Regions from separate parts of the Nocardia sp. NPDC051832 genome, predicted to be linked through region 1. Evidence: riboswitches for the same ligand, from Rfam matches in the RefSeq annotation. Region 1 holds a riboswitch; the other holds the start of a gene.
The links. Region 1 has a riboswitch for S-adenosylmethionine ahead of AB0M14_RS35275 (LLM class flavin-dependent oxidoreductase). Riboswitches for the same ligand answer to the same signal wherever they lie in the genome.
Positions count from the first base shown of each region.

Region 2: linked by a shared signal. The riboswitch ahead of AB0M14_RS04120 (aminotransferase class V-fold PLP-dependent enzyme) and the one ahead of AB0M14_RS35275 (LLM class flavin-dependent oxidoreductase) in region 1 are both predicted to bind S-adenosylmethionine.

Region 1 is NZ_JBFAYL010000007.1:222,004-225,438, forward strand. It holds gene AB0M14_RS35270 (ABC transporter substrate-binding protein) at 1-637, opposite strand, end outside; gene AB0M14_RS35275 (LLM class flavin-dependent oxidoreductase) at 634-1,713, opposite strand; SAM riboswitch class I at 1,949-2,043, opposite strand; gene AB0M14_RS35280 (hypothetical protein) at 2,259-3,290, shown strand.
Region 2 is NZ_JBFAYL010000001.1:954,048-957,482, reverse strand. It holds gene AB0M14_RS04125 (hypothetical protein) at 1-194, shown strand, start outside; gene AB0M14_RS04120 (aminotransferase class V-fold PLP-dependent enzyme) at 252-1,562, opposite strand; SAM riboswitch class IV at 1,610-1,724, opposite strand; gene AB0M14_RS04115 (LysE family translocator) at 1,851-2,498, shown strand; gene AB0M14_RS04110 (Pls/PosA family non-ribosomal peptide synthetase) at 2,639-3,435, shown strand, end outside.

The sequences.
Region 1 (3,435 bases):
GCTGATAGCCGGTGTAGACGAACGGGCCGCTGCCGACATTGCTGCCGTCGCACCGCTGCTCGGCGGGCTTGGCGGTGGTGGCATCGCCCTGGATGCCGAGCTGGGTGCTCGCGGTCGCCTGCAAGAACTGGGCGTTGGGCTTGCTGAATTCGACGCGCGCGGTCAGCCGGTCCACCACGGTGGTGCCGGCGTAATTGACCAGAAAGCCGTTGGCCAGTGGCGCTTTGGCCGCGCCGAGCTGGACGATCGAGTCGAAGTTCTTGCGCACCGAATCGGCCGTGAGCGGTGCGCCGTCGCTGAAGGTGACGCCGTCGGCGAGGTGGAAGGTGAAGGCCTTGGCGTCGGGCCCGGCCTCCCAGCTGCGCGCCAGCCACGGCTTCAGCTCGCCGGTCCGCGGATCCTGATCAGTGAGCGAATCGACGATCTGCCGGGTGACGTAGAGCGTCTGATTGCTGCTCGCCTGCGCGGGATCCGAGCACGTCGGCGCCTGCGACAGACCGTAACGCAGGGTCCCGCCGGGCTGGGGCGGTCCGGCGTCGCCGCCCGCGCCGCCGGAGTCGCTGCCGCAGGCGGCCAGGGTACTGGCCGCGGCTAGTGCGCCGGCGAGCGCGGCGAGGCGAGGACGGGTGCGGATCACGAGGTAACTCCAGAGAATTCGGGGCGGGTATGGCCGGTGGCCAGGGGACGACTGGGAATGCGGCGGCGCAGTTCCGGCGCCACGGCCTGCTGGAACAATTCGAGGCCGGCGCGGTGCTGCGCCTCGGTGCGCCCGTCCGGCTCGGCGGACAGATGGATGACCTCGTGCCCGAACTGCTCGTGCTGACGGCCGACTTTGTCGAGCACCTGCTCCGGGCTGCCGATCAGCGCCGAGGACCGGGTGACGAAGTCCTCCAGGGTCTCGAACACGACGGGCAGGCCGAGCTTTTTCGACAACGCCAGGCGGGCCTGGAAGATCGGGCGATACACCGCGAGCGCCTCCTGCGAGGTGGGCGCGACGTGGAAGCCCGCGGTGCCCGCGCCGACCAGGGCGTCGGCCGGGTCGTGTCCGTAGTGCGTCCACCGTTCCCGGTAGTGCCGCACCAGGTCGGCGTACGGCTCGATCGGATTGGTGACGTTCGCCGAGAAGAGCGGATCACCGTGGCGCGCGGCCAGTTCCACCGAATCCCGGCTGGTGGCGCTGCCGTGCCAGATCCGGATCGAGGGCTGCAACGGCCGCGGCAAGGCTTTGGCCGCAACGAGTTCCGGCCGGAAGCGGCCGGACCAGGTGACCTGGTCGCTGGCCCACAGCGCCCGGAACAGTTCGTAGCCTTCGCGATTGCGGTCCCACTGGTCGCCGGTGGTGACGTGGAACAACTCCGCCTGCGCCGTGCCGTTGCCTTTGCCGATGATCAGTTCCAGCCGCCCGCCGGACAGATTGTCCAGCGTCGAGTAGTCCTCGAAGGCCCGCACCGGATCCAGCAGGCTCAACGTCGTGACGGCGGTGAACAGCGTGATCCGCGCGGTGACGGCGGCGATGTGGCTCAGCAGCACCGGCGGCGCGGCGGACAGGAACGGATCCTCGTGCCGCTCGCCGACCGCGAACCCGTCGTAGCCGAGTTCCTCGGCGACGCGCGCTTGGTCCACGACCGACCGCAAGCGCTCGTGCGTCTCGGGGAGCACGCCGGTGTGCGGGTCAGGTACCCGGGTGACCAGCGTGAACAGTAGGAATTTCATGCCCTCGCCGCCGGTTCGGGCGGGCCGGAGGGCGCGATCGACGCACTCATATCGTTGTTCCTCGAAGATGATCGAACGCGACGACGCGCGGGCGTCGATCGCACCACCCCGGCCAGCGTCGGGGTGCGGTACTGGCTGTGAACTCAGCGGCGACAAGCCGTCGACGTGCCGCGGCGCTGCGCGATGTGCCGCTGTCCCCAGCGGGAGGTGTGCTGTGCGGTGCTCATGTCGGGGTCCTCCATCGTTCCTGGCGGAAGCACCCGCACCCGGCCTGCCGGGGGGTTGCTGCGACGTCGCCGAGCCAGGTCTCTCAATCGCTCTGGATGGTGCTCGAACATCATGGATAGCAACCGAACTCGCCGACAAGAGTAGAAATCACCGTGAGCGCAGCCCTGGCCACCAGGCGATCCTTGGCGCACTATCGTCGCGGCCCCCGACTACGGCCCGCCCCGAGCCACCATCCCGCCACGCCGGAAATGCCCGGTTTCCCGAGTTAGCGGACGTACCGTTGAACCTCGATCATCGCCACGATGAGGAGGTCCGCAGTGCCTGTCCACCCCGTCGACCCCGGCGCCCGCCGCCTCCGCACCCGCACACCCCTCGCTGCCCTCACCCTCGGCAGCCTCCTCACCCTCGCCCTCGTGACCCCCGCTGCCGCGACCCCCGCTGCCGCGACCCCCGCTGCCGCGACCCCCGCTGCCGCGACCCCCGTCGCCGATGGCCCGTCAGCCGCCGACCCGTCGGCGATGCCCGCCGCCGGTCTTCCGTCCGTGGCAGCGCTGTCTGTGGTGCCTGCTGGTGACGGTGATCCGTCCGCGGCGGCGCTGCCCGTGATGCCTGTTGCTGACGGTGATCTGTCAGTCGTGACGCTGCCTGTGACGGCCGGCGGTGTCGGTTACCAGCCTGTCGTGGCGCTGCCGGAGATGCCTGCCGCTGTCGGTGATCTGCCCGCCGCCGCTCCGCCTGTGATGGCCGCAGCGGTCAGTGATCCATCCTCCGCCGCCGTCGTCGATGCTCCCTCTGCCGCCGCTGCCCCCGGTACCGGGCAATCCGCTCTCGCCGCGCTGCAATCCCTCGGTGTGACGCCGTTTCTGTATCCAACAGCAGCGTTGTGCTCCGGTGCGGGCGTGACGCTGACGAGTCCCGCCGTAGCGGGCGCGGTCCCGGGTCCCTGGCCGGTGCACAACATCGCGATCCCCGGCCTCGATCTGACCGCCGTGAAGTCCGGCCAGACCATGTTCACCTTCGTGCCGTCGGGCAACACGCGCTCCGAAAGTCCCGGCATGCGCGTCGTCTGGCTCAACGTCGACACCAAACGCGGAGGCGTCGCCTCGATGGGCCCGCTGGACGAAGTCTTCGGCCGGATGATCCCGCCCGAGGTTCCCGCCGCCCTCCGCCCACTCGCGGAACAGGCCGTCCGCGACTTCTTCCTCGCCACCGTCCCGGTCAGCGGCATTCGCGCGGTCCCGGTGGACACTGGCAAAGGCACCGTCCTCGCAGCGGTCTTCGGCACCATGGCCAACGGCGCGGAAACCTGCTTCTACCTGCCGACAGTCGGAATCACCACGGTCCCTTGACCGCACGTTGGCCGAAGACCCAGCGTTCCCAGTGCACAACCTCTCGCCGCCCCGGCTCCGCAAACGGACTCTCGTCGTTCCGGCGCGTCTTGGCCTAGGTCGTGTCTCGAAGTGGGCTACGGTCAGCCGCGCTGTGGCGGAGCTG
Region 2 (3,435 bases), on a different contig from region 1:
CGGGCAAGGCCGAGGAGTCCGAGGGGCAGGCCGGGGAATCCGAGACGCCCGGGGGCGAGAAGTCCGAGGGACAGACCGACGAACAGACCTCGAGCGAGTCCAAGGGTGGACTCTCGACTCGACTGGGCGACCTGGTCGGGACCGTCGAGAAGATCGAAAAGAAGCTTGGTCAGCTCGAATTCAAGCTGAACTGACAGCACCGCTGACAGGCTTCCGCCCGGGATGGTTTCGTATCCCGGGCGGAAGTCGGTCTAGAGGCAGGCGGCCGCGCCGGCCGCGCCGTCGGTGAAGTTCCGGGTTTCGGGGGTGGGGTTCCACAGGCCGGCCGTCTGGGCGTACTGCCAGCCTGGGCCGTTCGCCACTAGTGCGGCGACGGCGTCGACGAGCCGGTCGACGTCGGCGGAGTGGGAGCCGAGGCCGATGCTGGCGCGCAGCGCGCCGTCCAGTCCGAGGCGGGCGAGGAACGGGTGGGCGCAGAAGCGGCCGTCACGGACGCCGATGCCGTGCTCGGCGGAGAGGTAGGCGGCGACCTCGCCGGGTGCGAAGCCGTCCACCGTGAAGGCGACGATGCCGACGATATCGGGGCTGTCGGCCCACAGGCGCAACTGGGTGACGCCGGGGATGGCGGACAGGCCCGCGCGCAGGCGTTCGGCGAGTTCGCGTTCGTGCGCGATCAGGGTTTCCGGGTCGATCTGACACAGGGCGTCACAGGCGGCGGCGAGCGCGGCGGCGCCGAGGACGTTCGGCGAACCGGCCTCGTGCCGCTGCGGGGCCGGGGCCCATTGCGCGCCGGTGGTGGTGACCTCGCGGACCGCGCCGCCGCCGGCCAGGTACGGCTCGGCTTGATCGAGCCAGTCGCGGCGGCCGACGAGGACGCCCGCGCCGAACGGGGCATAGAGCTTGTGGCCGGAAAAGGCGAGATAGTCGATGCCGGTGTCGCGCAGGCTGATTCGGCGATGCGGAGCGAGCTGGGCGGCGTCGACGAGGATGCGGGCGCCACACTGGTGGGCGATCTGCGCGAGGCGTTCCAGCGGCAGCACCTCGCCGGTGACATTGGAGGCGCCGGTGACGGCCAGCAGGGCGGCGGGTTTGGTGCACAGTTCCGCGACCAGCAGCCGGATGGTCTCCTCGATGGTGTCGCCGGCGCGGACGACGCGGCGGCCGTGCTCGGTCCAGGGCAGGAAGTTGGCGTGGTGCTCGATGTCGAGGACCACGGTGTCGCCGGGCACGCAGGCGGCCAGCAGGTTCAGTGAGTCGGTGGTGTTGCGGGTGAAGACGACGACCTGGTCGTCGGCGGCGTCGAGAAACCGGGTGACCGAGGCGCGGGCGCCCTCGTAGCACTCGGTGGAGATCCGGGAGGCGTAGCCGGCGCCGCGGTGCACGCTGGCGTAGAACGGCAGCAGCTGCTGCACGCGGTCGGTGACCTGGGCCAAAGCCGGCGCGCTGGCGGCGTAGTCGAAGTTGGCGTAGGTGGTGGTCCCGCCCTGCACGAGCGGCACCTGAAGATCGTCGCCGGACACCCGAGCGAGCGGAGCGCAGGTCTTGGTAGCCACAGCAGTCATCACGTAAATCCCATCGTTCCAGGGACCCGCAATCGAGAGATCGGTCGAGTCCGCGCTTGCCGCGCCCGAATGGGCGTACGGCCGGGTCGTCACCCGGAGCACCCCACCGCGGAGGAGGGTTGCCGACCAGCTAGCCGGGGCTTAGCGCTGGTACTCATGACCTGAACCGAGATTGGCAGACCGACCGGCACGCTGTCAACCACCGCGTTCGCTGACCTTCAGGCTGAATAAAAATGCATTTAGAGGAATAACCTTGCATTCTCGGCCGAGATGCGGTCCCATGGAGGGGTGACACTTTCGCTGCTGCTCAGCTTCATCGGACTCTGCGTCCTGCTCTCGATCACGCCCGGCCCGGACACGTTCCTGGTGCTGCGCTACTCGATCGCGGATGCGCGACCCGGGATCGCGGCGGCGGTCGGGTCGGCGCTGGGCGGCATGGTGTGGGCGCTGGTGGTCGCGGCGGGCGTCGCCGCACTGCTGGAACAGTCCGCGACGGCCTACCGGGTGCTGAAGGTGGTCGGCGGAATCTACTTGCTGTACTTGGGGATTCGGGCCCTCGTCGATCATCGGAAGGCGCGGAAGGAAGCCGCGGCGGCCGGTGCCGAACTGGCGGCGGCGCAGGCGCGCCCGGCCGCGCCCGCGTCGATTCGCTCGGCGTTCGCCGCGGGGGTGATCTCGTGCCTGTTCAACCCGAAGGTCGGGCTGTTCTACCTGGCGGTGCTTCCGCAGTTCCTCGCCGAGGTCACTTTCGCCAACACCCTCGCCCTGGGCGCCATCGAATCCTCCATCGCCGCAGTCGAAATGGTGCTGGTGGCGCTGCTCGCCTCGAAGGCGGTCGCGATGCTGCGCAAGCCTGTTGTCCGGGATCGGCTGGAGCAGATCTCGGCGGGGATACTGGCCGCGCTGGGGGTCGGTACCGCCGCATCGGCCGCTTAGCCCACGGCTTGCCGGGATTGCTTGGGCCTGCGGGTACATTGGACGGTTGGTCACCCGTGGTGTTTGCCCACTGGTAACCCTAGTCGTGCAAGATTTCCGCCGTCTGCGCTAGGTAGGTCTATGAGAGGTGGGCAGGACGCATGCTCCAGCCGGAGGTCGATGCCGTAGCGGGCGAAGACGAGCTGTCGAATCCGTTGCTGCGCGGCGCTCTTACCCCGCCTGCCAGGACACTTGTCGATATCTTGGCCGCCACCGCGGACACCTATCCCGAGGCGCCCGCGATCGATGACGGCGCGACCGTGCTCGGTTATGCCGAGCTGCTGGCCGAGGTCGACACCGTGGTGGGGCGGCTGGCCGCGGCGGGCGTGCGGGCGGGGGACCGGGTCGGGGTGCGGATGCCCTCCGGCACCAGTGCTCTCTACGTCACAATCCTCGCGGTGCTGCACGCGGGCGCGGCCTATGTCCCGGTCGACGCCGATGATCCGGATGAGCGGGCGCGACTGGTGTTCGGCGAGGCCCGGGTCAGCGCGATCGTCACCGCCGCCGGGATCGAAAGCACCGGCATCGAAACCGGCACTGCGGCAGGCGAATCCACCGAGCTGCCGACGCCGGCGGACGACGCGTGGATCATCTTCACCTCCGGGTCCACCGGGACGCCGAAAGGTGTCGCGGTCACCCATCGCAACGCCGCCGCGTTCGTCGACGCCGAAGCCCGGCTGTTCCTGCAAGCCGCGCCGATCGGCCCGGGCGACCGGGTGCTGGCCGGGCTGTCGGTGGCGTTCGATGCCTCGTGCGAGGAAATGTGGCTGGCCTGGCGGCACGGCGCGTGCCTGGTGCCGGCGCCGCGCGCGCTCGTGCGGACCGGCGCCGACCTGGGGCCGTGGCTGGTGCGGCGCGAGATCAGCATTGTCTCCACGGTGCCGACGCTGGCCGCGAC